3 regions of the Bradyrhizobium sp. USDA 372 genome follow, and region 1 is predicted to be linked to each of the others. Evidence: predicted binding sites of a transcription regulator. Region 1 holds the regulator's gene; each other region holds the start of a gene.
The links. The regulator LexA, encoded in region 1, represses DNA repair genes until DNA is damaged. The targets are predictions, from matches to a motif close to TGTTCNNNNTGTGTTCNG.

Region 1 (10,205 bases):
CTCGCCGCGTCGAACCTGCCGGCGAGCCGGCTCGAACTCGAGATCACCGAGGCGGTCCTGATCCGCGACGACGATGCCGCGCTCGCGATCCTGCACCAGCTCCGCGCCATCGGCATACGCATCGCACTCGACGATTTCGGCACCGGCTACTCGTCGCTGAGCTATCTGCACCGCTTCCCGTTCGACAAGATCAAGATCGACCGCTGCTTCGTCGAGGACATCGCCCGCCCCGACGGCTCAGCCAGCATCGTTCAGGCTGTCGTCAACCTGGCGACCGCCCGCCGCATGACCACGACGGCCGAGGGCGTCGAGACCGAGGAGCAGCAGCGTCTGCTGCGCACGCTCGGCTGCTCCGAGATGCAGGGCTACCTGTTCAGCGCCGCCAAGCCCGCCGGCAAGATGCTGGAGCTGTTCGCGCTGCACCGCAGCCGGCTCGCCCAGCGCGACGGCAGCGAGAGCCGCCGCCGCGAGGTCGGCTAGGTCTTCGAAACGGCCTCCAAAGAAATCGCCCGGAAGCGGTCATCCGCTTCCGGGCAATCATGATCCGGAGCTCGTAAGGTCTAGTTCGGCACTGCAGCCTTGGTCGCAGGCTTGGCGGCGACGGCATTTGCGGTGACGCCATGGAGGAAATCGTAGGCCGCGTGCAGGGCCTTGTCGTCCTTCTCTTCCGGCGGAACGTAGGACTGCGACCCGGTCTGCTCGCTGCCGTCGGCGGCCGACAGATGGCCGCGCATCTGGGACTCCGCCATGGTGTCCATCCGCCCCTTCAGCTCGGCCGGCACGTCCTGGAGGATCTCGATGTCGGGCGCGATGCCCTGGGCCTGGATCGAGCGGCCCGACGGCGTGTAGTAGCGTGCCGTGGTCAGCGCCAGCGCGCCGTGGTCGGCGCCGAGCGGAATGATGGTCTGCACCGAGCCCTTGCCGAACGAGCGCGTGCCAATGATCGTCGCGCGCTTGTGATCATGCAGTGCGCCGGCGACGATCTCGGAGGCTGAGGCCGAGCCGCCGTTGACCAGCACCACCAGCGGCTTGCCCTTGGTGAGGTCGCCGCCATGGGCGGTGAAGCGCTGCGTCTCTTCCGGAGAGCGGCCGCGGGTCGAGACGACCTCGCCGCGCTGCAGGAAGGCGCTCGACACCGACACGGCCTGGTCGAGCAGGCCGCCAGGATTGTTGCGCAGGTCCACCACATAGCCGGCGAGCTTCTCCTGCGGGACCTGCTTGGAGACCGAGGCGATCGCCTTCTTCAGGCCGTCGGTGGTCTGCTCGTTGAAAGAGGTGATGCGGATATAGCCGATGTCGCCGTTCTCGACGTGGAAGCGCACCGGGCGCACATGGATGATCTCACGCGTGATCGCGACGTCGAGCGGCGCATCCGCGCCCTTGCGGATGATGGTGAGCTTGGTCTTGGTGTCGACCGGCCCCTTCATCTTGTTGACCGCCTGCTCGAGCGTCATGCCCTGCACGGCCTCGCCGTCGATCTTGCTGATGAGGTCGCCGGACATGATGCCGGCCTTCGAAGCCGGCGTGTCGTCGATCGGCGAGACGACCTTGACGAGGCCATCCTCCATCGTGACCTCGATACCGAGGCCGCCGAACTCGCCGGAGGTGGTCTCCTGCATCTCGGTCCAGGCCTTGGCATTCATGTAGCGCGAATGCGGGTCGAGCGAGGTCACCATGCCGGTGATCGCCCCCTCGATCAGCTTGGCATTGTCGGGCTTCTCGACATAGCTGGCCTTGACCCGCTCGAACACCGCGCCGAACAGATTGAGTTGGGCATAGGCATCATCCGCGCTCACTGCCGCCCGCGCCGCCCATACGCCGCCCTGCGGGCTGGCTACCAGAAGGGTCAGACACGCTCCGGTGAGAGCGCCCAGGGGGAACAGCAGGGATTTCCGCATGGATGAGGGTGCCTTTTGCTGGGCGGTTCTCTTGAGGCTGGGACGCGCCATGCAAATGGCGATCCAGCCCATCTCTCACAATACCATTCTGGTTTCTTCAAGGCCGGGACGCCACACAGGCGGGTCGACCGAAGAAATCCCTTCGCCTTGGCCTAAACTTTTGGCAACGTTCCGAAACTGTTTCGACGCAAGACGATAGCGGTCGGGCCGCCCACGCCTCGCAGCTATGCGATTTTAGGATGGTTTTGGAGGGCCGGACGCGATAGGCGATGGCGATAAGACTTCAAATTCTCGGGAGGACGACAATGAATGAAGCGCCCCGCATCCGGCCGGAACGGAACGTCGAGCTCGGTGCCAGCGACGAGCCGTTCCAGAACCTGCACGAGTTCGTCCGGAAGGCGCGCGCCAACCTCAACCAGAATGCCTGGGACTACATCGTCGGCGCCGCCGAGACCGAGACCACGATGCGGCGCAACCGCATGGCGCTCGACGAGATCGCCTTCCGCCCGCGCGTGCTGCGCGACGTGCGCAAGGTCGATGGCAGCGTCGAGCAGTTCGGCCGCAAGGTGCGGCTGCCGGTGGTGCTGGCTCCCGTCGGCGCACTCGAGATCTTCGATCCGGACGGCGCGGCGAGCGTCGCGCGCGCTGCAGGCACGTTCGGCGCGGCGCACATGCTGAGCTCGGTGTCCGAGCCCGGTCTCGAGAAGACCGCCGAGGCTGCCCCGGATGCACTGCGTCTGTATCAGCTCTATGTCCGCGGCGACGATGCCTTCGTCGCCGACGTCGTCAGCCGGGCCGAGAAGAACGCTTATGCCGCCTTCTGCCTGACCGTCGACACCGCCCATTACAGCCGTCGTGAACGTGACATCGCCAAGCGCTACGTTCGCGAAAGCCGCCTGCGCGCCACCGGCGGCGATTTCCAGAAGGGCCTGGAGTGGCGGACCGTGAAGATGATCAAGGACAAGTTCAAGATTCCGCTGATCCTCAAGGGCATCGCCACCGCCGAGGACGCACAGATCGCGCTCGATCACGGCGTCGAATGGATCTACGTCTCCAATCATGGCGGCCGCCAGCTCGACCACGGCCGCGGTGCCATGCATGTCCTGCCGGAGATCGTCGACGCCGTGAAGGGCCGCGCGAAGATCATGGTCGACGGCGGCTTCTGCCGGGGCACCGACATCGTCAAGGCGATCGCGGCGGGCGCCGACCTCGTCGGCATCGGCCGGCTGCAATGCTGGGCGCTGGCCGCAGCTGGCGAAGCCGGTGTCGCGCGGATGCTGGAGCTGCTCGAAGACGAGGTGCTGCGCTGCCTCGGTCTCCTGGGCGCCACCTCATTCGCCGAGATCGACAAGTCCTGCCTGCATCCGGCGACCGCCACCAACGCGCCCAGCGTGTTCAGCGCGTTCCCGCTGTTCGACCACGATCCCTATCGTTACTGAGCATACTGAAGTGAAAAGGACGCAATGACATCGCTCTCTCCCGGCAGCGCGGATGCGCTGCTGTTCGACCTCGGGCGCGTGGTGCTCGACATCGACTTCTCGAAGGCGATCGCCTGCTGGGCGGGACATGCCGGCTGCCAGCCCGAGGCCATCATCGCGCGCTATGTGCGCGACGAGGCCTACCGCCTGCACGAGATGGGCAAGATCAGCGACGCGGACTATTTCGCCTCGCTGCGATCCTCGCTCGGGATCGGTATCTCGGATGCGCAGTTCCTGGAAGGCTGGAACGCGATCTTCGCCGGTGAGATGCCCGATATCGCCGAACTGTTGCCGCGCGCGGCGAAGCGGATGCCGCTCTACGCCTTCTCCAACACCAATCGGCCGCACGTCGACTATTTCTCGAAGGAATATGCCGGTCTGCTCGGCCATTTCCGCGAGCTGTATCTGTCCTCCAGCATCGGCCTGCGCAAGCCGGATGCCGAGGCCTTCGACCATGTCGTCGCGGCGATCGGCGCGCCGGCCGAGCGCATCGTCTTCTTCGATGACCTCGCCGAGAACATCGAAGGAGCGCGGGCACGCGGCTTGACCGCCGTGCATGTCACCTCGCCACGCGACGTCGGGAACGCATTGAAAGCGCTGGGGATCTGAGCCACAGGAAGCCCCGGACGTGCTCAGTTCCAGGGGCTAAATTTGGTGGAGATGAGGAACCCAATCACTTTGTGCATTTTTATACAGAGTTCCGGGAACGGAATCCTGCCCTTCGGACTCATGAGTCCGTTGGGCCTTCTACATTGGACTGATCGACGTGCTGGGCAAGACCTATCTCACCAAGCAGGCTTCTCTCCTGCTCGAATTCGCCAGAACCACCTCGGATTCTGACCTCTCCGCCAAACTGATCAGCAAGGCCGCCGACCTGAAATCCCAGGCCGATCCGCTGCCCGACAAGGATCAGGGCCCCAAGGCGCCCGACGTCGCGGATTTCAGTCCGGGCGATCCGACGGAGCGTTGACCGATGTTGGCCGTGGCGCTCGTCATTCTCGTCCTTGCCATGGCTATCCTCGTTCCGGTCTGCCTCGCCTTCCGCATCATGCCGCGGCGGAGTTGAGCCGACCTCCTCCACCCAGCGATCACGCAGGATAAATCATCCCGCGTGCTGCTTTGCCTCACGCCTGCACTCGGCTAGAACTCTCGCCGCCCATTTACCGATGTGCTCAGCAGGAGTTCGCCCGTGGCCCTGATGCCGGTTTCTGACGCGCTCGCCGCGGTGCTGACCGGCGCCGAGCCGCTGGCTGAAGAGATGGTTCGCCTCGACGAGGCCCACCATCGTGTGCTCGCGCACGATGTCGCGGCGCGGCGCACGCAGCCGCCGGAGGCGATGTCGGCGATGGACGGCTATGCCGTGCGCGCGTCCGACGCGGCCATCGAGTCCAGGCTGACCGTCGTGGGTGAGGTCGCGGCGGGTCGGCCGTTCGCGGGAAGGGTCGGCCCCGGCGAAGCCGTGCGGATCTTCACCGGCGGCGTCGTTCCCGACGGCGCCGATGCCGTCGTGATCCAGGAAGACACAATTGCCGACGGCAAGCATGTCACGATCAAGGAAGCCGCAGTTTACGGCCGGCACATCCGCTCTGCGGGCGTCGACTTCCGCGAAGGCGACGTGCTGCTGCGCAAGGGAATCCGTCTCACCGAGCGCGATCTCGCCCTCGCCGCCGGAATGAATCATCCGCAGCTCGCGGTCATTCGCCGCCCGAGGGTCGCGATTCTCGCCACCGGCGACGAGCTGGTCATGCCGGGCACCGCGCCTGGTCCCGGTCAGATCGTCTATTCCAATGGCTATGCCCTGCACGCCCTTGCCCGCAGCGAGGGCGCCGAGACCATCGACCTCGGAATTGCCGCCGATACGCTGGAGTCCACGTCCGCCGGCATCCGCCGCGCGCGCGAGAGCGGTGCCGACATCCTGGTCACGACCGGCGGTGCGTCGGTCGGCGACCACGATCTGGTCCAGCAGGCGCTCAAGGGCGAAGGCATCGAGATGGCGTTCTGGAAGATCGCGATCCGGCCCGGCAAGCCGATGATGCATGGTCGCCTCGGCGCGATGCGCGTGATCGGCCTGCCCGGCAATCCCGTGTCGTCATACGTGTGCGCCTTCCTGTTCATGGTGCCCTTGATTCGCGCCCTGTCGGGCGGTTCAGTGATTCATCATCAGCGCGAGCGCGCCGTGCTGGGCCGCGATCTCGGCGCCAACGACCAGCGCGAGGATTATCTGCGTGCGCGGCTGGAGGTGCGCGACGACGGCACGCGCGTCGCCCTTCCCGTCAGCCATCAGGACTCCTCCCTGCTTGCGAATCTCTCTGCGGCACAGGTACTTCTCGTGCGCGCACCGTTCGCGCCAAAGGCCGAGGCCGGCACACCTTGCGAGGTGCTGCGGCTGCCCGTCTGAGATGCCCGGCCACACGCATTCCGCGAGTTCGGCCTCGTTCACCATAAATTAAGCAGTTGCGGAACACATATCGAACATATAGTGTCCGTTCATGATTTGTTTCGAGGATGTAGCGGCTTATTGCCGACTTCATCGTCTCGGAATCGAACGACATCAACCGGGGGACTTTGGTCGAGATGTTGACGCGCAAACAATACGAGCTTCTGCGGTTCATCAGCGAACGTCTGAAGGAAAGCGGCGTGCCGCCGTCCTTCGACGAGATGAAGGATGCGCTCGACCTGCGCTCGAAGTCAGGCATTCATCGCCTGATCACTGCGCTCGAGGAGCGCGGCTTCATTCGCCGCCTGCCCAACCGCGCCCGTGCCATCGAGGTGATCAAGCTGCCCGAGCTCCAGGCCGCAGCCGGCAATCGCCGCGGCTTCACCCCGAGCGTCATCGAGGGCAATCTCGGCAAGGTGCGCGCGAGCTCCAGCCCGCCCGCGGATGAGGGCGAGCGCCCCGTCGCGGTGCCCGTAATGGGCCGCATCGCGGCCGGCACGCCGATCGAGGCGCTGCAGACCCGCAGCCACACCATCAGCGTCCCGCCGGACATGCTTGGCTCCGGCGAGCACTACGCGCTCGAGGTGCGCGGCGATTCGATGGTCGAGGCCGGCATCCTCGACGGCGACATGGCGCTGATCCAGCGCAACGAGACCGCCAATACCGGCGACATCGTGGTGGCGCTGATCGACGACGAGGAGGCCACGCTCAAACGCTTCCGCCGCCGCGGCGCCTCGATCGCGCTCGAGCCCGCCAATGCCGCCTACGAGGTCCGCATTCTTCCGCCGAACCGCGTGAAGATCCAGGGCAAGCTGATCGGGCTTTACCGGAAGTACTGATACCGGAAGTAAGCGCTACGCGCGCTTCGATCGTCGATCCAAGATTGGAGCGGATACTTGTCCGCTCCGGCTGGATGGTCTTTCTGGTTCTGCGCTGACTGTTCGGCGCCTCTTCCCGCGCGACACTCGCCCATGCGGACACGCGGCCATTTCGCTCCGCCGGTAGAGTTGTGCCGACAGCGCCGATAGTGCGGGCCAAATGCAAGGACGCGAGGTTTGTTCCTATCGAATCCGGGAAAGATAATGTGATCGCGTGCTGCGGATGCGAGCCGCAGATTTGCCCATAACCGAGCAGAGCGTTGGAGGCTTCCACTCTGATAGAGGCCTGCGCCTCGAAAGAGACGCGGGTCGCTATCCCAGTATGAGGAGCACCCGATGTGTGACTATAGCCTGCATGCCGTCGCGACGCGCCCCGCCGAAGTTGGCGAGACGATCGTCACGACAACCTTCCGCGGCACCTCGACGCGCGGCTTCGCCTCCGAAGCCGATCTCTCCGTCGCGGTCTGTCTGCTGCCGGGAACGGAGCTCGCTTTCGCCGATAACGTCCGCTATGACAACCGCTGGATCTGGACGCGAACCGTCAACTCCCGCGTCGGCAAGTTCGGCAAGATCGACCCGCACATTCCCGATCGCCATCATGACGCGATCGAATTCCCGGACGGCAAGTACGTGCTGGTGACGCAGCTCGTCGAAGGCCAGCGCGCGACCGTGCTGCAATTGCCGGTGACGCAGCAAGCCATCGAGCGCGAGCACAAGCCGCAGATCGTCGCCGACACGCGGCCCACGATCACGCGCCTGCCGATCGGCTGACGCCGTCGGCCCCGACCGAAAAGTCGAGGGCCAAATTCAAATGCCATCGCCGGCCGCGGCCGGCGAGATGGTATGGTTTGCGTCCTGCGGGATCCCGTCGGACCGATTTTCCCCGCATCGATCTTCAATCGTCGGCCTGCAAGTCGGCCTCCGATGGCGTTGCGTCCCGGTTGCGAGGCACGGCCGTCTTCGGCACGAGGCTGCCGTCGAAATCCCCCTCGCCGGCGCCGGCCGGCAGCCAAGGACGGCTTGCCCCTCTCGCCCTCACCGCCTGCACCGAAAAACCCTCTCCGCTTCGCGTCAGAGCCAGCGCGCCCTGACTGGCAAGACGCGCCCGATCGACCACCATCGCCGCGCAATCGGGCGGCGCGGGCCGCGCCGTCACCACCAGCGCGGCGCGGCTGCAATCATCGGCCAGCGCGTCGATGCGCGTCGCCAACGCGATCAGCCGTCCGTCCGCGAGCGGCGCCACGCAACCGGACTCGTCACATGACACGCTGCTCGCCAACGAGGCGTTGCCGGCATCACGCGGATCGGCATCGGCGGCCAGCCACTCCTTCAGCAGGAAGCTGTCCTTGCTGGCGCGGATCACTTGCAAGCGCCCATCCCCGCCCCGGACCGCGACGCTCGCGCCATCCCCGGCAATCAGGACATCAGGCTGGCGCACCGACAGCCCCCAGAGGATCGCCGCCAGCAGCACCAGGGCGCCGGACCAGCGCAAGGGCGTGCGCAACAGGCCCATCACGATGAGCCCGAGGCTCGCCGCGATCAGCGGCGCGATCCCAAACGCCGGAATGCGGCCGACGGCGCCCGGCAGGGCCGCCACCCAGCGCGCGACCAGGACCATCCATTCGATGCCGATTCCCATCAACCACCAGAACACGCCGTCGAGCCCGAATGGGGCCGCGAGCAGTCCCAACAGCCCGGCCGGCATCACCAGCGCCGAGACCACCGGCATGGCGCCGAGATTGGCGAGCACGCCGTATGGCGTCACGCGATGGAAGTGGAAGGCGGCGTATGGCGTGGTCGCGAGCCCCGCGATCAGCGAGGCCAGGAACAGCATCGCGATCTCGCGGCCGCCCCACAGCGCGATCCGCGCCGTCGCGGAATGATCGGGTGAGGCGAGCAGGTTCGGCATGCCGATCTGCACCAGCGCGACCAGCCCGAGCGTCGCCGCAAACGACATCTGGAAGCTCGGATGCACCAGCGCCTCCGGCGCGACCGCGAGCACGATCAGCGCCGCCACCGCCAGCGTGCGGAAGGTGATGGCGCGGCGATCGACCATGACGGCGATCAACACCACTGCCGTCATGAAGAACGATCGTTGCGTCGCGACTTCCGCGCCCGACAGCAACAGGTAGAACGCCGCCGCGACCAGCGCAGCGGCCGCCGACCATTTCTTGATGGCAAAGCCGGCCGCCAGCCCCGGGATCAAGGCCAGCAGCGCGCGCACCGCGAAGAAGACGACGCCCGCGACGACCGCCATGTGATAGCCGGAGATCGACAGCACATGGCCGAGCCCCGAGACGAACATGGCATCGTTGACCGGCGCGGTAATCGCATCGCGCCGCCCCGTGAGCAGCGCCGTTGCGATCGCCCGGTTGTCGCCTTCGAGCGTTGCGCGGATGCGCGCGTCGATCGCATCGCGCAGGCCCTGCATGAAGGCGGCGTAGCGCAGCCGCAGGCCGCCGGCATCCGGCGGCCTGGACGCCGTGATCGCGCCCATCACGAAGCCGGAGGCACCGATGCTCTGGAAGAACATGTCGCGCGAGAAATCATAGCTGCCGGGCCGCACCGGCGAGATCGGCGGCAGCAGCCGCGCCTTCAATTGCACGAAGCTGCCGACCTCCGGCGCCGTGCCCTTGCGCACCGAGAGGCGGACGCGCTCGAGCTTGACGTCAATGCGCTGCGCCTCCATCGCGCTGACGCGCAGCACGAAGCGATCGGTACGCTCGCGAATGTCGCGCGCTTCCACGAAGCCCGACAGCGACACCGAATAAAGCGGCTTGGCGAGCACGGGATGGGCGACGCGCGCCGTCTTCCAGGTCGCCATGGCAAATCCGGCGGCGACCGCCGCGATCATGATGGCAGGAGCAAACAGCGGGCTCCGCCGGAGCAACACCGCGCCGAGCATCAGCGCGATGGCCGTCGCGGCAACCACCCACAGCACCGGCTCATGATCGGCGGCGAAATAAAGCGCAATGCCGCCGCCAAAGGCGACGGGCACCCACGGCAACAGCCGGCCTGGCCCGGCCTCGGCGCGCGCCCACTGGTGCAGCATTTCGACGATGGCCGGCCAGATGCCAAACCCCGCCGGCGCAAAGCCACCGGCCGGGGCGGCGCGGCCGACCGGCCACGTCCCGGCAACTCCCTGGGAGCGTCCTGGCCGCCCCGGCTCCGCCATTCCCCTGCACCTTGCGATACGCGACGGGTGCGGAGGCTACCGGACCGTGCGGCTGCGCGAATAGCGGTACAGATCGGGAACAGGCGACGGAGCGCCCTACTTTTCCTCTTCCATCGTCACGGCGACGTCCGCCTTGGCGGACAGCCGCACCTTGTTGCCTTCAACATCGGCAACGAGGCCCTTGTCGATGAAATGATGGTGGCCCTTGTGGCTGCCCTCGCCGCTGTCCTTTCTGGTCAGCTTGATGCGGTTGCCCTCTACCCTGTCGACGGTGCCGACATGGACACCGTCGGCGCCGATGACTTCCATATGCTCTGCGATGTTCTGCATGGCGGGATC
Region 2 (10,205 bases), 5.8 Mb from region 1:
TCTTGAATACCGCGAGCGCAGCCTCGGCCCGCTCCACGGCGCGCTCGCGCTCCAGCTCGAACACGGCCGCCACGGCCGCGCCACCTTCCATGACGTAGGCTGCACTGGTGGCGACATAGCCGACCGCGACCGCGTCGAGATGCGCGTTGAACTTCGCCGCGAGCGAGATCGAGCCCTCGATCGCAGGACGCATGGGACGTTCGGTGGGAATGTGGACGAGAATGTCTTTGTACATGGCGCGCCTCCGCTGAGCATCATCGGATGGTCGCAGTTTTTCACTGCGCGAAGGCGGCGCGTTGAGCTGCATCAAACCTCGGGATAGCCTGCTGCGCCCGCTCATCCATTCTTTGCCGAGATTTAATCGGACGGACGGGACGCCGTAAGGTGGCAGCGACCATGTTGAGGGCAAGGCGACACCTGCTCAACATGGATATTTCGACATGAACGATCGCGTCAATTCCGACATCACCACGTCTCGCAACATCTTGCGGCCGCGCCGGCTCGCGCTGCTCGGCACCGTGGCCGCGCTGGGCGTGGCCGCCCTGGCCATTGCGCCGGGCGCTTCGCCGTACGGCATCACCTCCTTGATTGCGCCGGCTCAGGCGGCCGAAGCCGTCGCGACGCCGCCCGGCTTCGGCGATCTCGTCAGCAAGGTCAAACCCGCAGTGATCTCGGTCCGGGTCAAAATCGACCAGGACAACGACAAGAGCGCGATGCTGCAGCAGAACCGGATGGATTCGGACGAGGACACGCCGTTCGACCAGTTCTCGCGGCAGTTCGGCTTCCGCTTCCCGGGCGGTGCGAACGGCATGCCGCGCCAGCGCCACCAGATGATCACGGGCGAAGGCTCCGGCTTCTTCATTTCCGCGGACGGCTATGCCGTGACCAACAATCACGTCGTCGATCGCGCCCAGTCCGTGCAGGTGACGATGGACGACGGCACGACCTACACCGCGAGGGTCGTCGGCACCGATCCGAAGACCGATCCCGCGCTGATCAAGGTCGAGGGCAAGAAGGACTTTCCGTTCGTCAATTTCTCCGACCAGAAGCCGCGCATCGGCGACTGGGTGGTCGCCGTCGGCAATCCCTTCGGTCTTGGCGGCACCGTGACCGCGGGCATCGTCTCGGCCAGCGGGAGGGATATCGGCAATGGTCCTTATGACGACTTCATCCAGATCGATGCGCCGATCAACAAGGGCAATTCCGGCGGCCCGGCCTTCGACATGAACGGCAACGTGATCGGCGTGAACACTGCGATCTTCTCGCCCTCGGGCGGCTCGGTCGGCATCGGCTTCGATATCCCGGCTTCGACCGCCAAGCTCGTCGTCGCGCAGCTGAAGGACAAGGGCGCGGTGACCCGCGGCTGGCTCGGCGTGCAGGTGCAGCCGGTGACCTCGGATATGGCCGACAGCCTCGGCCTGAAGGAGGCACGCGGCGCGATCGTCGACAATCCGCAAGATGGCAGCCCGGCGGCGAAGGCCGGCATCGAGGCGGGGGACGTCATCACCGCCGTCAATGGCACCGCGATCAAGGATTCTCGCGATCTCGCCCGCACCATCGCCGGCTTAGCGCCGGGCACGTCCGTGAAGCTCGATGTCTTCCGCAAGGGTGGCAGCAAGACCGTGACCCTGGCGCTCGGCGAGTTGCCGAACGAGCGGCAGGCCAAGGGCAACGAGGGCATGGGGCAGCCGGGTGCCGGCATGCCGCGCCTCGGCCTCAGCCTGGCGCCGGCAGGTGACGTTCAGGGCGCAGGCCAGAACGGCGTGGTCGTCACCGAGGTTGATCCGCAAGGCCCGGCCGCGCAACGCGGCATCCGGACCGGCGACGTCATCCTCAATGTCGGCGGCAAGGCTGTCAGCAGTGTCGGCGAGGTGCGCTCCGAGCTGGCGCAGGCCAAATCGTCGGGCAAGCGCAGCGTGCTGCTGCAGATCAGAAGCGCGGAGGCCACCCGCTTCGTCGCGGTGCCACTCGCCTAACGCGAACCTCGACCGCTACAAATCCAGAAAGGCGGCCTCGGGCCGCCTTTCGCACACGAGCTCGCCAGGTCCGATAACATTCTCGTTAACGGCAGGTAGGGTGACCGGGTGCGTCCGAAAAAGCCGTGTTCGCTGATCACACTCGCCAGGTGCCTCGGTGCTCTGCGGCAACGTCGCCGCTGAGAGGGGTTGCAAGCGTGGAACTTCGAACCTCGCGGCGCTTTGTGGAACTCGCCGGCGGTTCACATGAGATCGGTGCCGACATGGATCGATTGAAGGTCTCGCTGAGGAGTGCGCTGCTGGTGGCGCCATTGGTGCTCTCAGGCGGAAACGCCCTCGGGCGCGACGACGGCCGCTACGCGGATTCCCCTCTGAAGCCATGGTTCGACAGTTTGCGCAGCCATCTCGGTCCGTGCTGCTCGGATGCGGACGGTTTCGCCGTCGCCGATCCCGACTGGGAGTCGCACAACGGGCGTTACCGTGTGCGGCTCGACGGGCAGTGGATCGACGTGCCGGATGAAGCCGTCATCACCGAGCCGAACCGGGCCGGCCGCACCATGGTGTGGCCGGTCAAGACTGCGTTCGGGATTTCGATCCGCTGCTTCATGCCGGGGAGCATGATCTGAGACCGGTCAGCGCGACCGTTTGGATGATTTGCGCTTCGATGATTTCTTGCTCGATGATTTCCTGGACGACGTCCTCGACGATTTCTTGGACGTCTTCTTGGCGGTCTTGCGCTTCGAAGCCTTCTTCGGGACCTTCTTGCCCTTCTTGCGTGCCTTCGACAATCCGATCGCGATCGCCTGCTTGCGGCTCTTGACGCGGCCGCCGCGCCCGCCACGGCCGCTCTTCGCGGTGCCCTTCTTGTAGCGCCGCATCTCGCTGGCGACATCGCTGCCCGAGCTGCTTGAGTAGCGGCGTTTCTTTGCCTTGCGTGCCATGCATGTTCTCCCTCGGCGAGGAGAACCATTCGGCACAACCATGGTTCCGGGAGCGCGGGCGGCGCAGCTAAAGCGCGATGCGATTAGGATGAACCGTCATCGCGCTTTAGGCTATTGTTCGAGCATGATCTCTTCGGAAAATCGCCGCACACTTTTCCGGACCATGCTCTAGAAGGAATTTGCCAGCTCGATCTCCGCTTCCAGCGCCTGGATGCGCCGTGCGGCCTCGCTAAAGGACAGATCCCGCGCATATTGGCCGGGCTGATAGGCCTCATCGCTCAGCCGCTTCAGCTTCAGGCCCTGCGCCCGCGTCATCTGCTCGCCAAGTACAAATCTGGCGTCGTATTTACCTTGAACCTGCATCTGGCGTCTCCGTCCTGAAATCGTGACTTGACTATATGTTCTTATTTTGTTCTAACAAGCCATGGACAACAGAATTAATGAAATTCGACGTAAAATCAGAGCCTTGAGGCTTGAGATGGCCGACGTCGAGGCGTCGGTGCGCGACCTCGTCGAGCGCGATCGCGACTGCACGGAAAGGGCCCTGGCGCAGATGGACCTGCGCCGGAAAATCAACCTCCTGATTGCCGAATGGAAGGCGGCCGGCGGCAGCGACGTTCTGCCTGACGTCCGCGACCGGGTGCGCCTTCGTCCCGTGAAGACAGGCGGCAATCCCGCGCGCGCAGCCGAGCGCCGCTGAGATCGTTGGCGCCGGATACCGCCAAGTGCCGACCCCAAGATGAGATGGAAGACAGAGGGTCCCGCAATGGCGGGGCCCTCCATGATTTGGGAGCGCCTATTTAGTGTTGGTCATGCTGCCCTTGTTCGTCATGGTGCCGCTCTGATCGGAGCCCGGGCCGGCGCCGCCTTGGCCCGTGGGGTCAGCGCCCTTGGAAGACTTGGTGTTGGCGCCGGTGGTCTGCGACGATGACGTCGAGGATCCATGCTTGGCCTTGTGCGACTTGGCCTGGGCGGCGAACGGCGTGGCGGCAAGGCCGGGTTGCTACCATGACGGCGAGAGCGAGCTTGGTCGTGTTCATGCGGGGGAACTCCCTGTGTTAAATTGACGCAGGCAGCAAACCGCGCCTCGCGGCAGGAGTTCCCGGCAAGGCATCTTCCGTGCGTCACGCACGCTTCAAGTTTGCTTGTCCTCGGCCAGGATGAACACGGCGCCGGTGAGCGTCGCGCCGATCGCGAAGGTCGTTACCAAGGTGAGGGCGAAGACCGTCGCGGCCTGGCCCCCGCCGTTGTTCAGCAGGTTGGCCACGGCTGGATTGGACAGGACGAGCGTGAGGCTGAAGGTGAGGCCGAGCGCTGCGCCCATCATTGCATGCGTCATCAGCCTGATAAGGCCGCTGGCAGAGATCAGCTCGGACGACTTCTTGTTGTTGGTGCGCATGCGACGGCATCCCGAACTGCCACGCCAACGCGCTCGTGATTCCCTGGTTCCGTTCCGCTGAAGGAATTGTCATCGCCCGCTTCATCCGGCGTTCATGCCGGGCTTGCCAAGATGAGCGCCGGCAAAACGGGAACATCGACGGGGAACATCGACATGGGTAAGGTCGTCTTTCTTTACCGCTCGCTGGCCTATCGCAACGCAGCCGCGGACATCCTGCGCAAGGCGCGCAAGCTCCCGCGTGGCGCGGAGCGGAGCGCGGCTCGCCGCTACGCGAGGGCGCTGCGCGATCTCGCGCGAACGGAAGCCTGGCTCGAAGGGCGCGTCGCGCGCGAACCGCGCACGGCTCAGCGCATGACGAGCGCAGCGTCCGGCTAGCCGGATGCGCGCTGCAATTCGGCAGCGCCCGCGGTGTCGAACTTGCCGGGTGCGGTCGTCGCGCTCTTGCGTGTCAACGGCACCTCCAGACGACACAACAGGCCCTCGGCGCGCCAATCGAACTGCGCCTGTCCGCCAAGCTGGGACTCGATGCTCGCAAGCAGGCTTCGCGTGCCGAAGCCGCGGGATTTCGGGGTCTTGACCAGGGGACCGCCGGATTCCTCCCAGCTCAGCGTGAGCCGCTCGGCGTCGACCTGCCAGTCGATCGCGAGCCGCCCCGATCGGGTCGAGAGCGCGCCGTACTTGGCCGAGTTGGTGAAGAGCTCGTGCAATGCGAGCGCCAGCGTCTGGGCCGTCGCCGGCACCAGCTGAACTTCGGGCCCTGCCAATTTGATCTGGCCGCCGAGCGAATAGGGCGCAAGCTCCTCGTCGATCAGCCTGGAGAGCTCGGCGCCCTGCCAGCTCGACAACGACAGGATGGTGTGCACGCGCGCCAGTGCATTGATGCGCCCCTCGACGGCGTTGACATAGGCCTTGACCTCGTCGGCCCGGGTGAGGCGGACGATCGATTGCGCCAGCGCCAGCGCGTTCTTGGCGCGGTGATCGACTTCCCGCGCCAGCAGGTTCTGCCGCTCCTCGGCCCGCTTGCGCTCGGTGATGTCGACGGTCACGCCGCTGACGCGCACCACGCGCCCGCTCTCGTCCATCGTCGCAGCCGCCGTGCCGACGCACCAGCGCACCTCGCCGTCGGGCCGCACGATGCGAAACTCCGTCTCGTAGGCGCGCGTGCCCTTGTTGAATTCCGCGATCGCCTTGCGCAACTGATCGACGTCGTCGGGGTGCAACAGGGCCTGAACGCTGGCCGGAGTGACCTCGAAATCCTCGGGGCTGACGCCGAAGATGCGGTATTGCCCCTCGTCCCACATCCAATCGCCGCTGATCCAGTCCCAGTCCCAGGACCCCATCTTGCCGGCCGCGATCGCCATGCTGCGCCGTTGCTCGCTCTCGCGCAGCTTCGCGGTGGAAGCCTCCAGTTCCGCGGTGCGGGCGCGGACGCGGTCCTCGAGCTCGTGGTTCAGCCGTTCGAGCTCGCGCGTCTTGCGGTAGAGCTCGGCAAACACCTTGATCTTGGCGCGAAGCACCTCCGGCACGACCGGCACCGGCACGTAATCGACCGCGCCCATCTCGTAGCCGCGCAGCCGGTCGATGTCGCTGACCTGGATGGCTGAGATGAAGATCATCGCGGTCTTCTGAAAGCGCGGATGCTCGCGGATCATCGCGGCGAGCTCGAAGCCGTCGAGCTCGGGCATGCAGACGTCGACCAGGATCACCGCGATCTCGGTCTTGAGCAGCACCTCCAGCGCCTCGCGGCCCGAGGAGGCGATCACGAGGTTCTCGCCGAGATCCTTCAGGATCACCTCATAGGCGAGCAGCTTGGCCGGCTGATCGTCGACGAGCAGGATGTTGACCTTTTCCTGGTCCATACGCGGGTCCAACTCAGCGATGCAGCCACATGCGGATCGCAAGCAGCAATTGGTCGGTGTTGACCGGCTTGGCGAGGTAATCGGACGCGCCGGCTTCGAGGCACTTCTCGCGGTCGCCCTTCATCGCCTTGGCGGTCAACGCGATGATCGGCAGACGGGAGAAGGCCGGGTTCTCGCGGATCACGCCGATGGTCTGGTAGCCATCCATCTGCGGCATCATGATGTCCATCAGCACGATCGCGATCTCCGGATTGGATTCGACCAGTGTCACCGCCTCGCTGCCCGTCGTCGCCGTCAGCACTTTCATGCCGCGTCGTTCCAGCACGCTGGACAGGGCGAAGATGTTGCGGGCGTCGTCGTCGACGAGCAGGGCGGTCTTGCCGATCAGGTCCTCGTCGGAACTGTTCAGCTTCTCCAGCATGCGCTGCTTCTCGACCGGCAGCTCCGTGATCACGCGATGCAGGAACAACGCGGTCTCGTCGAGCAGGCGCTCGGGCGATTCCACGCCCTTGACCACGATGCTGCGCGCCATGGTGTGGAGCTCGGCATCCTCCTCGGCGGAAAGCTCGCGGCCGGTGAACACCACGACGGGGATGTTCGACAGCGCCTCGTCGTTGCGGATCTGATCGAGCACCTCGAAGCCGCTCATGTCGGGCAGCCTGAGGTCGAGCACCACGCAATCGCAGGGCTGCTCGCGCAGCGTCGTGAGCGCGCCGGCCCCGGTATCCGTGGCCAGGATCTCGATGTCGTCGTGGTGCAGCAGCTCGCGGATCGAGAGCTGCTCGGCCTCGTTGTCCTCGACGATCAAGAGCCGCTTGCGCCGCGGCCGCGCATATTCCTTGATCTGCGTCAGCGCGGCCGAGACGCCCTCGGTCGTCGTCGGCTTGTTGACGAAGGAGAATGCGCCGCGCGCCAGCGCATGCTGGCGGTCCTCGTCGAGCGTAATGATCTGGACCGGGATGTGGCGGGTGAGCGGATTGTGCTTGAGCTGGCTCAGCACGGTCCAGCCGAGCATGTCGGGCAGGAAGACGTCGAGGGAGACGGCCGTCGGCTGGTACTGCTTGGCGAGCTCGAGGGCCTCGGCGCCGCGCGCGGCGACCAGGACCTTGAACCCCTTGTCGCGGGCCAGATCGACCAGCACGCGGGCATAATGGGGGTCGTCCTCGACGATCAGGAGGATGGTGTCGCCGGGCTCGAGGTTGAGGCGGTCGTCGGGCAGCTGCTCGATGACGCGCTGCTGGTCAGGCGCGGCCGGCTGCAGCGCCGGCGGCTGGCTGTATTGCTGCGGCGCTGGCGCCCGCGGCGCGAGGGTCGGGCCGGAATATTTCAAGGGCAGATAGAGCGTGAAGGTCGAGCCCTTGCCCGGCGCGCTGCGCAGGTGGATCTCGCCGCCGAGCAGGCTGGCCAGCTCGCGGCTGATCGCAAGGCCGAGGCCGGTGCCGCCATATTTGCGGCTGGTGCCGGCGTCGGCCTGCTGGAACGCCTCGAAGATCAGCTTCTGCTTCTCCAGGGGAATGCCGATGCCGGTGTCGGACACTTCGAAGGCGATCACGGCCGGCGCGGAGTTCAGCACCGGATGATCCGTCCCCCAGCCGCCGATGGCGCCGGTGACCTGCAGGCGCACTTCGCCGTCGGCGGTGAACTTGAAGGCGTTGGAGAGCAGGTTCTTCAGAACCTGTTGCAGCCGCTTGGAGTCGGTCACGATGCTGCGCGGCAGGTTCGGATCGACGTCGATCTTGAACGACAGGTTGCGGTTGTCCGCCTCGTGCCGGAACGGCCGGCCGACGGTCTCGAGCAGGTTCGCGGTCAGGATTTCCTCGGCGTCGACCGTCACGGTGCCGGACTCGATCTTGGAGAGATCGAGAATGTCGCTGATGAGGTTCAAGAGGTCGGTGCCGGCGCCGTGGATGGTGCGGGCGAATTCGACCTGCTTGGCCGAGAGGTTGCCATCGGGGTTGTCGCTGAGCTGCTGCCCGAGGATCAGGATCGAGTTCAGCGGCGTGCGCAGCTCGTGGCTCATATTGGCGAGGAATTCGGACTTGTACTTCGACGTCAGCGCGAGCTCGGTCGCCTTCTCCTCGAGCGCGCGGCGGGCCTGCTCGATCTCCTGGTTCTTGCGCTCGACTTCGACGTTGCGCTCGGCGAGCTGCTGCGCCTTCTGCTCGAGCTGGTCGTTGGTCTGCTGCAATTCGCGCTGCTGGGTCTGCAGCTCGCCGGCGAGCTGCTGCGACTGCTTGAGCAGACCTTCCGTCTGCATCGTGGCCTCGATCGAGTTGAGCACGATGCCGATGGAGTCGGTGAGCTGCTCCAGGAACGTCATCTGCGAGGTCGTGAAGGAGACGAGCGAGGCGAGCTCGATCACGGCCTTGACCTGGCCTTCGAACAGGACCGGCAGCACGACGAGGTTCTTCGGCGCGACGCGGAACAGCGCCGAGTTGATCGGCACCACGTCCGACGGAATGTCGGAGACGACGCGCGGCCGCTTGTCGAAGGCGCACTGGCCGATCAGGCCTTCGCCGAACTGCAGCACCGGCTGATAGGGGTAGACGCCGTCGCTGGCGTAGGAGGCGAGCAGCAGGAGCTGGGGATCGTTCTCGTTCTCGACCTGGTAGATCACGCCGGTGTGGGCGTTCACCAGCGGCGACAATTCGGTGAGCAGCAGCCGGCCGACGGTGGTGAGGTCGCGCTGGCCCTGGAGCATGTTGGTGAACTTGGCGAGGTTGGTCTTCAGCCAGTCCTGTTCCGTGTTCACGTCCGTCGTGAGACGGAGGTTGGTGATCATCGTGTTGATGTTGTCTTTCAGCTCTGCCACTTCGCCGCGGGCGTCGACCTGAATCGACCGCGTCAGGTCGCCCTTGGTCACCGCGGTTGCGACTTCCGCGATCGCGCGCACCTGCGAGGTCAGATTGGCCGCGAGCAGGTTGACGTTGCCGGTGAGGTCCTTCCAGGTGCCGGCGGCGCCGGGCACGTTGGCCTGGCCGCCGAGCCGGCCTTCGACGCCGACCTCGCGCGCCACCGAAGTCACCTGATCGGCGAAGGTCGCGAGCGTCTCGGTCATGTTGTTGATGGTGTCGGCGAGCGCCGCGACTTCGCCCTTCGATTTCACGGTGAGGTTCTGCTTCAGATCGCCATTGGCGACCGCGGTCACCACCTTGACGATGCCGCGGACCTGCTCGGTCAGGTTCGCCGCCATGAAGTTGACGGTGTCGGTGAGATCCTTCCACGTGCCGGCGACGCCGGGCACCTGGGCCTGGCCGCCGAGCTTGCCCTCGGTGCCGACCTCGCGCGCGACACGCGTCACTTCGCCGGCGAAGGCGTTGAGCTGGTCCACCATGGTGTTGATGGTGTTCTTCAGCTCGAGGATTTCGCCCTTCACGTCCACGGTGATCTTGCGCGAGAGGTCGCCGCGCGCGACCGCCGTGGTGACTTCGGCGATGTTGCGGACCTGGGTGGTGAGGTTCGCAGCCAAGAGGTTGACGTTGTCAGTGAGGTCCTTCCAGGTGCCGCCGACGCCGGGCACGACGGCCTGGCCGCCGAGCCGGCCTTCGGTGCCGACCTCGCGCGCCACGCGCGTGACTTCGGCGGCGAAGGAGCGGAGCTGCTCGACCATGGTGTTCAGGGTGTCCTTGAGCAGCAGGATCTCGCCGCGCACGTCCACCGTGATCTTCTTCGACAGGTCGCCGCCGGCAATGGCGGTCGCGACCTCGGCGATGTTGCGGACCTGCGCCGTCAGGTTGGAGGCCATGAAGTTGACGTTGTCGGTGAGGTCCTTCCAGGTGCCGGCGACGCCGGGCACTTCGGCCTGGCCGCCGAGCTTGCCCTCGGTGCCGACCTCGCGCGCCACGCGCGTGACTTCGCCGGCAAAGCCGTTGAGCTGGTCCACCATGGTGTTGATGGTGTTCTTCAGCTCGAGGATTTCGCCCTTCACGTCGACGGTGATCTTGCGCGACAAGTCGCCACGCGCCACCGCGGTCGTGACCTCGGCGATGTTGCGGACCTGGGCGGTGAGGTTGCCCGCCATCGAGTTGAC
Region 3 (10,205 bases), 5.1 Mb from region 1:
GCCGCGGAGGCGAAGTCGCGCACACGGCGGAGCAGGCGGCCGGCGATGCGCGGTGTGCCGCGGGCGCGGCGCGCGATCTCGTTGGCGCCGTCCACGCTCATGCCGACGTTGAGCACGCGCGCGCCGCGGCTGACGATGCTCTCCAATTCCTCGATCGTATAGAAATTCAGCCGCACCGGAATGCCGAAGCGGTCGCGCAAGGGATTGGTGAGAAGGCCGGCGCGCGTGGTGGCGCCGACCAGGGTGAATTTCGACAGCTCGATCTTCACCGAGCGCGCTGCCGGGCCCTCGCCGATGATGAGGTCGAGCTGAAAGTCCTCCATCGCGGGATAGAGCACCTCTTCCACCGCCGGGCTGAGGCGATGGATCTCGTCGATGAAGAGCACGTCGCGCTCTTCGAGATTGGTGAGGAGCGCGGCGAGGTCGCCGGCCTTGGCGATCACCGGGCCTGAGGTGGCGCGAAAGCCGACGCCGAGCTCTTTCGCCACGATCTGCGCCAGCGTGGTCTTGCCGAGGCCGGGGGGACCGACGAACAGCACGTGATCCAGCGCCTCGCCGCGCTTGCGCGCGGCGTCGATGAAGATCGAGAGATTCTTGCGCGCCTGCTGCTGGCCGACGAAATCGGACAGCGATTGCGGCCGCAGCGCGGTGTCGCCGACATCGTCGCTGCGGCGCTCGGGCGAAACCATGCGGCTGGCTTTGGGGTCGCTCACTTCGCGAGCTCCTTCAGCCCGAGCCGGATCAGCTGCGCCGTCTCGGCGCCCTCACCCGCACTGCGCGAGGCCGAGGCGATCGCGGCGGCGGCTTGCGGCTGGCCATAGCCGAGATTGATCAGGGCGGAGATCGCATCCGCGACGGGGCGCGGCGCGCGCTGGTCGTCGACGGCACCGGCGAGATGCACGACGGCGGGATCGACATTGGCAAAAGCCGGCGCCTTGTCCTTCAATTCGGTGACGATGCGCTCGGCGACCTTGGGGCCGACGCCGGGCGTGCGCGCCACCGCGGCCTTGTCGCGCAGCGCGATGGCATTGGCGAGATCGGCCGGCGACAGCGTGCCGAGCACGGCGAGCGCGACCTTGGCACCGACACCCTGCACGGTCTGCAGCAGGCGAAACCATTCGCGCTCCTGATCGGTGCGGAAGCCGAACAGCTTTATCTGATCCTCGCGGACATAGGTCTCGATCGACAGCACCGCGGCTTCGCCTGGCGAGGGCAGATGCTGCAAAGTGCGCGAGGAACAGTGCACCTGATAGCCGACGCCGCCGACGTCGAGGATGACGAAGTCCTCGCCGTAAGAATCGATCAGCCCCTTCAGCTTGCCGATCATATCCCCACCACCTTCAGCCGCAGCGCGGTGCTCTGGCGGTGATGGGCGTGGGTGATGGCGATGGCGAGCGCGTCGGCGGCGTCCGCGGACGGCGGCTCGGCCTTCGGCAGCAGGATCTTCAGCATCATCGCGATCTGTTGCTTGTCGGCGTGGCCGGCGCCGACCACGGTCTTCTTGACCTGGTTCGGCGCGTATTCGGCGACAGAAATGCCGAACATTGCGGGCGCCAGCATGGCGACGCCGCGGGCCTGGCCAAGCTTCAGCGTCGCAACGCCGTCCTTGTTGACAAAAGTCTGCTCGACCGCGGCTTCCATCGGCTGGTGGCTGGAGAGGACGGAAGCAAGCCCTTCATGGATCGCGAGCAGCCGGCTCGCCAGCGGCAAATCGTCCGGCGGTTCCACCGAGCCGCAGGCGAGGTAGATCAGGCGATTGCCCTCGGCCTCGATCACGCCCCAGCCGGTGCGGCGCAGGCCGGGGTCGATGCCGATGATGCGAACGGGGCCACGAATCGGAAGCGCAGTCATGGGCCAGTGATAGCGGCTGGCCGCGGCGGGGGAAACAGAAACAGAACGGAAGTAACAGGGGAAGTGGGGTATCTCGGGTGAGCACCGCCGCCCACTCCACATTCCGTTGTCATACCCCGCGAAAGCGGGGTATCCAGTACGCCGCGGCTTATCCGTATCCCTCTGGCGTCTCTGGAATACTGGGTCGCCCGGTCAAGCCGGGCGACGACAGCAGAATCCGGAGCGAGGTATCAGCCGCCCATCTTCGCAACAAGCGCGTCCGACACCTCGAAATTGGCGTAGACGTTCTGGACGTCGTCGTGCTCGTTGAGCAGGTCCATCAGCTTCAAGAGCTTCTCGCCGGTCTCGTCGTCGACCGCAACCGTGTTCTGCGGCTTCCAGATCAGCGCGGCCTTGCGCGGCTCGCCGAACTTGGCTTCCAGCGCCTTGGCAACATCGCGATAGCCTTCGGTCGAGGCGTAGATCTCGTGGCCGCCCTCGCCGGAAACGACGTCGTCTGCGCCGGCCTCGATCGCAGCGTCCAGCACCGCATCGTCGGATGCGACGCTGCGGTCGTATTCGATGACGCCGGTGCGGTCGAACATGAAGGAGACCGAGCCGGTTTCGCCGAGATTGCCGCCGGACTTGGTGAAGAAGGAGCGGATGTCGGAGGCGGCGCGGTTGCGGTTGTCGGTCAGCGCCTCGACGATGACGGCGACGCCGCCCGGGCCATAGCCCTCGTAGCGGATCTCGTCATAGTTCTCGCCGTCGCTGCCGAGCGCCTTCTTGATGGCGCGCTCGATATTGTCCTTCGGCATGTTCTCCTGGCGCGCGGCGATCACGGCGGCGCGCAGGCGCGGGTTCATGGCGGGGTCGGGCGTGCCCAGCTTGGCGGCGACGGTGATTTCACGCGCCAGCTTGCCGAACAGCTTCGACTTCTGGGCATCCTGCCGCCCCTTGCGGTGCATGATGTTCTTGAATTGGGAATGTCCGGCCATGCTTGGTCTCGTGAGGGAAGCGTGCGTCAAGGTGAGTGCGGGAAGCGCGGCCTTATAGGCCGCCCACCCACCGGAATCAAAGGGCTCGGCTGCTCCTGAGGTAGCCCTGTAAAGGTAGCCGCCGTAATGGCGCCTGCCTAGACGTCGGGCACCGTTAACCCTGATTTCATTCCGACTTGCGAAAATAGCGCCCGACCGTTCCCCGACAAGAGAGAGCTGATGGCGTTCGGACTATTTCGGAAGCGTCTGCCGGACACGGCCGCGCCTGCGGCAGCCCCGGAGGCTGCGCAGCCGGCGGCCCCTGCCGCACCCGCCCCGACCGCCGAAAGTGATTCGGCCCGGGAAATCCTGGAATTGCTGGAACTCGAGCTCGGCGCCATGATCCGCCAGCTCGAGCGCGCCGCCAATTCCGTCGCCGGCGGAGCCGATGCGACCGCCGCGACGCTCGCCGCCATTCGCGACCGCACCGACGCCCTGACCGGCCGGACCAACGCGGCGCAATCGACCGCCTCTACCTTCGCCCATGCCGCCGACAAGTTCACCCAATCCGCGCAAGGCATCGGCGCGCAGGTCCGCGAGGCCGGCAAGCTCGCCGACGAGGCCAGCGCCGCCGCGCAGGAAGCCCGCGCCAATGTCGACCGCCTGCGCGAATCCTCCGCCGCCATCGGCAACGTCGTCAACCTGATCGCGCAGATCGCGCGGCAAACCACGCTGCTCGCGCTCAACTCGACCATCGAGGCCGCGCGCGCGGGCGCCGCGGGAAAAGGCTTTGCCGTCGTCGCCACCGAGGTCAAGGCGCTCGCGGTGCAGACCCAGAGCGCGACAGAGGAGATCACAAAGAAGATCGACGCGCTGCAGCGCGACGCCGCCGGCTCGGCGGATGCGGTGCACCGCATCTCGCAGGCGATCGAGGCGATCCGCCCGGTGTTCGACACCGTCAACCGCGCGGTCGCCGAGCAGAACGCCACCACCAGCGAAGTCTCCGGCAATGCCGCCAGCGCCTCCGAGTTCATCATCTCGGTCGGCGAGAGCGCGGCCGAGATCGACGCGGCGACCAAGGCTGCCGAGACCCATGGCGAGAGCGTCGCCAGCGCCGGCAAGGCCGTCACCACCTTCGCCCAGAAGCTGAAATCGCGCTGCGCCGTGCTGCTGCGCCAGAGCGAGCACGACGACCGCCGCAAGACCGAGCGGCTGCCCTGCCATCTCAGATTCGAGACGGCGCGCGGCGTGATGCCGGTCTATGAAATTGCAATGGAGGGCGTGCTGATCGGCGGCGCGGACGCAAGCCGGCTCGCGACGCAAGCGACGGTCGAAGGCAGCCTAGAGGACATCGGCGCCTGCCGCCTGCGCGTGGTCGAGCAATCCAAGGCCGGCGCCCGCGCGCAATTCGTCGGCGCCACCGCCGCGCTCAACGAGAAGATCGAGGACAAGCTCTGGTCGATCCATGAGGAGAACACCGAGCTCGTCACCCGTGCCATGGAAGCAGGCAATGCGCTGACGAAGATATTCGAGCAGGCGGTTGCGCGCGGCGAGGTCAAGATCGAGGACCTCTTCGACACCGACTACGTGGAGATTGCCGGCACCAACCCGCAGCAATACCGCACCAAATATCTCGACTGGGCCGACCGCGCCCTGCCGCCGTTCCAGGAAGCCTTCCTGGCGAGGGAGTCGCGGATGGCGTTCTGCGCCATGGTCGACCGCAACGGCTTTTTGCCGGTGCACAACAAGGTCTATTCGCATCCGCAGCGGCCCGGCGACGTCGCCTGGAATACGGCCAACAGCCGCAATCGGCGCATCTTCAACGATCCGGCGGGGTTAGCTGCCGCACGCAACCTGCGATCGTACCTGGTCCAGAGCTATGCGCGCGACATGGGCAACGGCAACACGGTGATGATGCGCGAGATCGACGTGCCGATCCGCGTGCAGGGCCGGCACTGGGGCGGCTTCCGCACGGCCTACAAGCTATAACACCCCGCGCCTGCACTCCTGGGCAAGACGCCGGGCGCGAATCATCCTCTAAGGTCGGAGCTAGGAATCGGAATGCCGCCAAGGAGCCGACCAACGGCTCCGACTGGAGAGAGCCCGTACATGTCCTTTGCCCAACTTGCCGTGTTGGACACTGCGTCCAACCGGACGCTCGCCGAACGCCTGATCGACCAGCTCGCCGACCGCATCGGCGGTCTCGGCGTCGAGCTCGCCGATATCGCCGGCAACGTCCAGGAAGTCGCCAACCGCGTCGCGAGCCAGTCGGAACGGTTTCACCATCTGCAGAAGACGGCCGAGACGATGGTCTCGGCCAACCACGACATCGCCAACGCCTCGCAGGCGGTGCAAAGCACGACGTCGGCTGCAGTCGGCGAGATCGCGCAGTCGCGCGGCGCGGTCGACACCGCGGTCAGCCACATCTCCGAGCTCGTCGCCGCGGTGGAGCGGATCGAGGCCCGCCTGTCCGCCGTCGGCGCGGCGCTGGCGCAGGTGGCGAAGGTCTCCGGCTCGATCGAGGCGATCGCCAAGCAGACCAATCTGCTCGCGCTCAACGCCACCATCGAGGCGGCGCGCGCCGGCACTGCCGGCCGCGGCTTCGCGGTGGTCGCAAGCGAAGTCAAGAACCTCGCGGAGGCCACGCGCCAGGCCACGCATGAGATCTCCGACACCGTGCGCGATCTCGACGGCCAGATCGAAGGCCTGATCGGCGAGAGCAGCGACGCCTCGCAGCGCGCCAAGACCGCCGGCGAAGGCGCGCAAGCGATCTCCGGCATCATCTCGCGGGTCCAGCAGGGCTTCGCCTCCGTCGAAGCCGAGATCGACTGCGTCGCGCGCGCGGCAACCTCCAACCTCGGCCATTGCGACACCGTGATCAGCGAGCTCAACGAGCTCGCCAAGGGCGTCGACCTCTCCTCGCGCGACCTTCGAAGCGCCGACGAGCGCGTGGCGAAGCTGCTCGACACCTCCGAAGGCCTGATCGCGCTGATTGCCGACAGCGGCGTCGAGACATCGGATGCGCCGCTGATCCGCGTCGTCATCGACACCGCGAAGCGGATCTCCGCCGAGTTCGAAGCTGCGATCGACCGCGGCGAGATCACGCTCGACCAGCTCATGGACGAGAATTACCGCGAGATCCCCGGCACCAATCCAAAGCAGTACAACACCGCCTACGTCGACTTCACCGATCGCATGCTGCCCGCGATCCAGGACCCGATCCAGACATCCGACCCGCGCATCGTGTTCTGCGTCGCCTGGGCCAAAGGCGGGTACCTGCCGACCCACAATCCGAACTACCGCCTGCCGCAGGGCAAGGACCCGGTCTGGAACAACGCCAATTGCCGCAACCGCCGCCTGTTCACCGACCGCGCGGTGAAGAAGGTCGCAGCGAGCACAAAGCCGTTCCTGCTGCAAACCTACCGCCGCGACATGGGCGGCGGGCAGTTCGTGCTGATGAAGGACCTGTCCTCGCCAATCATGATCCGCGGCAAGCACTGGGGCGCCTTCCGGATGGGCTTTCGGCAGGGCTGACGAGGGCGCTCCGGCGTCCTCAAAACAAAAAGCTCGAAAACAACCCCATGCACAGTAGCCGGGGTGTGCGGAATCAATGGCTTACGCTGGCGGGCCCTGGCGCGCGTTGACTCGTCGGGCAAAACAGGGGTAGAATGCTAATATTCCGAAATTTCCGCGCCTGCCTTCTCCCGCAAGGAAAGTGCAGCGGAATTCATCGCGCCAGCTAGCTCAACCAGAACTTCGGCGTTGTCGGCTCCAGCCTTCCACCGACGCGCACCGGGGCGACCTTCAGCGCGAGCCCCGTTGCGTCATCCGTCTCCACGGCGACGCCGCTGAGCGTCGCGGCGCCTGCGGCGGGCTCGAAGCGGCTCGACGGAATTCCTGATGTGAACCGGCGCAGCGGTTCTTCCTTCTGCATGCCGATGATGGAATCGTAATCGCCGGTCATGCCGGCGTCGGTCATGTAGGCGGTGCCGCCTGCGAGGATCTGGTGGTCGGCGGTCGGCACATGCGTGTGCGTGCCGACGACGAGGCTGGCGCGGCCGTCGCAGAAGAAGCCGATGCCCTGCTTCTCGCTGCTCGCCTCGCAATGGAAATCGACGACGATGGCGTCGGCGGCCACACCGAGCGGACAGGCCCCCAACTCGCGCTCGAGTGCGGCGAAGGGATCGTCGAACGGGGTCATGAAGACGCGGCCAAGCGCGTTGACGACGAGGGCATGCTTGCCGTTCTTGGTTTCGACCAAGGCGGCGCCGCGGCCGGGCGTGCCGCGCGGATAGTTGGCGGGGCGCACGAGGCGGTCGGCGCGCTCGATGAAGACGAGGGCCTCGCGCTGGTCCCAGGAGTGATTGCCGAGCGTCACCGCATCGGCGCCGGCCTCGAGAAACTCCTGGTAGATCGCTTCCGTAATGCCGAAGCCGCCGGCCGAATTCTCGCCGTTGACGACGACGAGATCGAGCGACCAGTCCTTGACCATGCCGGGCAGATATTCGGAGACGGCCTCGCGCCCGCTACGGCCGACGACATCACCCACGAAGAGAATGCGCAACTTCAGAACTCCGGAAATCGAACACGTCCGATTCCGTTAGCACATAATCCAGCGCCACGTCGTGGGATAGTGCCGGAACCGCCTCGATCTCCTGCGCTGCAAACGCAAGGCCGATGCCGACGATGTGCTTGGCTTTGCGCAAATGCGCGAAGGTGAAATCGTAATGGCCCGCGCCATAACCGATGCGATGGCCGAGGCGGTCGAAGGCGGCGAGCGGCGTCAGCATGATGTCGGGAATGACTTCGGCTGCTGCCGGCGACGGCTCGGGAATGCCGAGCGGGCCGAGCATCAGGCGGTCGTTCGGATGGAAGAGACGGAAGATCAGCGACTGGCCGCGCGCGGTGACGCAGGGCAGCGCCAGCCTGGCGCCCTCTTCCGCGAGCTTCGTGAGCAGCGGCATCGGATCGATCTCGCTGCGGATCGGCGAATAGCCGGAGACGATGCTGCCCGGCAGCAGCGTGAACGGCAGCCCGCGCTTGGCGAGCTTTGCGGCGGCAGTGGCGCGCTTCTTCTCGCTCAGCGCATCGCGCTTGGCGAGGGCTTTGGCTCGGAGCTCGGCTTTGGAGTTCGACATGCGCTTTGGTCCCCCACGTCACCACCCGCCTTGTGCGCCCTTGCGCACTGGTGCGGGTGATCCAGTATTCCAGAGGCAGTGGTGATTCACACAAAGGCGGCGGCGTACTGGATGCCCCGCCTGCGCGGGGCATGACACCTACTGATTTGCCGCAGTCATTTCGACAGGCACGAATCGACAGGCAACAAGCAAACAAAAGTGCGAAGCCGCCGACGCCGTTGAAGCACTCGATCCCGGAGTTCCCTACGAAAGTAGGTGGGCACCATATGTCCGAGCCCACGGGCCCGGCCAGGGACAGTTCCCTAAAGGATCGATAAGGCCCCGGGGATATATGGCTCCTGACGCACGTCGCAGCCTCGCGCGGCCAATGTAACAACGATACTGACGAATCGCCAGTGCGACGAGCGGGGCGCTTTCTTACCCTCCCCTGGAGGGGTCCGGGACGAGCGAAGCTCGCCCGTGGGTCGGCTCACATGGAGCGCAGCGAAATGTGAGACGGGGTGGGGTGACGGTCTCTCCACTCGAACAGTGCCCGTGGGGAGAGATCACCCCACCCCGCTCGCGCTGCGCGCGATCGACCCTCCCCCTCCAGGGGGGAGGGTAAGGCGCGCGGCCCCGTCGAGCCTAACAATTTGGTCGAGTCTTCCGAAGAGCTTCAGCCGATCGCGATGCCGTTGCCTACCGTCCGGTTCAGCACCTGCGTCGACTTTTCGATGCGCTCGGCGGCGGCATTGAGCGCGTTCACCACCGCGGTCTGCGTCATGCGGGCGCGCTCGACGGCGGCGTTGCGGAAATCCCTGAGCTCGGTCAATTCCTGCTCGAGGGTGCGGACGCGGTTGGTGGTGTCGATCAGCTCGTCGCAGACGGTCAGCGCGGCCATCACGGTGAGCCGCGCATCGCCGATCTCGCCGAATTTTCCGCGCAGCGACTGGATGCGCGTCTCCAGCGTTTCGGCGAGCTTGAGCAGCCGCACCTCCTGGCCCTCCTCGCAGGCCATGCGGTATTGCCGGCCATTGATGGTGACGTTGATGTGGCTCATCCGTCCTCTCCGGTATCGAGCACCGAGCGTATCGTGACGATCGCGGAATCCAGCCGGTCGGAGATCTCGCGATTGGTGCGCTCGAGCTTGCGTGCCTTCACCAGCGCACCGTCGAGCTCGTCGGCAAGACGCGAGCGATCCGCGCCGAGCGCCTGGATTCGCGCCGCAAGCTCGTTCTCGTCGCGATCGGCGTCGCGCCGCCGCTCCACCGCACTTTCGAGCGCGTCGAGCGCCGCCATCAGTCTGCGGGTCGCAATCTCGATCTCGACGGCGGAAGACTCCGTCATGGCGGAACTGTTGGATACGCGATCGTTCATGCAGCTAGCGGCGGAACCTGGCGGCCTTTGCCCAGTGGCCTTTCCCTGGAGCTTGCCGTCCGGCAAAAGACTCGGTTCGGCAAGCGGTTAGAAGCAGAAATTTACGTGGCAAGCTAGCCAAGCGCAACGCCGCCGCAAAACTATGCACCGATCTATCGGGATGACGTCGTGCTGATCCGTCCATTCCGCCCGGCGCGATCCGAGCGGAAACCGATGTCCACACGGGCAACTTTTGCGGCCAAACCGGCGTTTGATTGCCTTGGACTCCCGGAACCGAGGTGCTATCCCAGCCCCGACCTTCAGTGGCCGCCAGGCTCCTCCCCGCGCGGGCAACCATCGCCAAGCGCCTCTTTTCAGACGGATTTTCAGACATGACGCAGGTCGATCACACCCGTATGGCCAACGCGATCCGCGGCCTTTCGATGGACGCTGTCGAGAAGGCGAAATCGGGCCATCCCGGCCTGCCGATGGGCGCCGCCGACATCGCCACCGTGCTGTTCACGCAGTTCCTGAAATTCGATGCCGCCGCGCCCGCCTGGCCGGACCGCGACCGCTTCGTGCTCTCGGCCGGACACGGCTCGATGCTGCTCTATTCGCTGCTGTATCTCACCGGCAATGCCGAGATGACGCTGGACCAGATCAAGCAGTTCCGCCAGGTCGACTCGCTGACCCCCGGCCACCCCGAGAACTTCCGCACCAACGGCATCGAGACCACCACCGGCCCGCTCGGCCAGGGCATCTCGACCGCGGTCGGCATGGCGCTGGCCGAGAAGATGCTGGCGGCCGAGTTCGGCAAGAAGATCGTCGACCACCACACCTATGTGCTCGCCTCCGACGGCGACCTGATGGAAGGCGTGTCGCAGGAAGCGATCGCGATGGCCGGGCACTGGAAGCTCAACAAGCT

Region 2: AB7M16_RS29935 (DUF3072 domain-containing protein) is a predicted target of LexA. The motif match lies at 3,317-3,334, and genes of this name have one in related genera.
Region 3: ruvC (crossover junction endodeoxyribonuclease RuvC) is a predicted target of LexA. The motif match lies at 1,882-1,899, and genes of this name have one in related genera.

Annotation. Positions count from the first base shown of each region.
Region 1 covers NZ_JBRJHR010000001.1:583,426-593,630, forward strand. Annotated here, with positions in the region: gene AB7M16_RS02820 (bifunctional diguanylate cyclase/phosphodiesterase) at 1-480, shown strand, start outside; gene AB7M16_RS02825 (S41 family peptidase) at 561-1,898, opposite strand; gene AB7M16_RS02830 (alpha-hydroxy acid oxidase) at 2,204-3,337, shown strand; gene AB7M16_RS02835 (HAD family hydrolase) at 3,362-3,985, shown strand; gene AB7M16_RS02840 (hypothetical protein) at 4,143-4,346, shown strand; gene AB7M16_RS02845 (molybdopterin molybdotransferase MoeA) at 4,566-5,774, shown strand; gene lexA (transcriptional repressor LexA) at 5,951-6,652, shown strand; gene AB7M16_RS02855 (hypothetical protein) at 7,028-7,462, shown strand; gene AB7M16_RS02860 (ComEC/Rec2 family competence protein) at 7,587-9,866, opposite strand; gene AB7M16_RS02865 (DUF2171 domain-containing protein) at 9,963-10,196, opposite strand.
Region 2 covers NZ_JBRJHR010000001.1:6,399,375-6,409,579, forward strand. Annotated here, with positions in the region: gene AB7M16_RS29915 (universal stress protein) at 1-235, opposite strand, end outside; gene AB7M16_RS29920 (Do family serine endopeptidase) at 441-1,976, shown strand; gene AB7M16_RS29925 (hypothetical protein) at 2,240-2,602, shown strand; gene AB7M16_RS29930 (DUF6496 domain-containing protein) at 2,609-2,917, opposite strand; gene AB7M16_RS29935 (DUF3072 domain-containing protein) at 3,086-3,280, opposite strand; gene AB7M16_RS29940 (hypothetical protein) at 3,396-3,617, shown strand; partial or broken gene AB7M16_RS29945 (hypothetical protein) at 3,714-3,957, opposite strand; gene AB7M16_RS29950 (hypothetical protein) at 4,053-4,316, opposite strand; gene AB7M16_RS29955 (hypothetical protein) at 4,470-4,691, shown strand; gene AB7M16_RS29960 (HWE histidine kinase domain-containing protein) at 4,688-6,175, opposite strand; gene AB7M16_RS29965 (HAMP domain-containing protein) at 6,189-10,205, opposite strand, start outside.
Region 3 covers NZ_JBRJHR010000001.1:5,716,513-5,726,717, reverse strand. Annotated here, with positions in the region: gene ruvB (Holliday junction branch migration DNA helicase RuvB) at 1-713, opposite strand, end outside; gene ruvA (Holliday junction branch migration protein RuvA) at 710-1,327, opposite strand; gene ruvC (crossover junction endodeoxyribonuclease RuvC) at 1,324-1,851, opposite strand; gene AB7M16_RS26735 (YebC/PmpR family DNA-binding transcriptional regulator) at 2,082-2,828, opposite strand; gene AB7M16_RS26730 (methyl-accepting chemotaxis protein) at 3,048-4,796, shown strand; gene AB7M16_RS26725 (methyl-accepting chemotaxis protein) at 4,917-6,341, shown strand; gene AB7M16_RS26720 (TIGR00282 family metallophosphoesterase) at 6,547-7,371, opposite strand; gene AB7M16_RS26715 (5-formyltetrahydrofolate cyclo-ligase) at 7,349-7,945, opposite strand; RNA gene ssrS (6S RNA) at 8,145-8,305, opposite strand; gene AB7M16_RS26705 (cell division protein ZapA) at 8,601-8,984, opposite strand; gene AB7M16_RS26700 (DUF4164 domain-containing protein) at 8,981-9,301, opposite strand; gene tkt (transketolase) at 9,673-10,205, shown strand, end outside.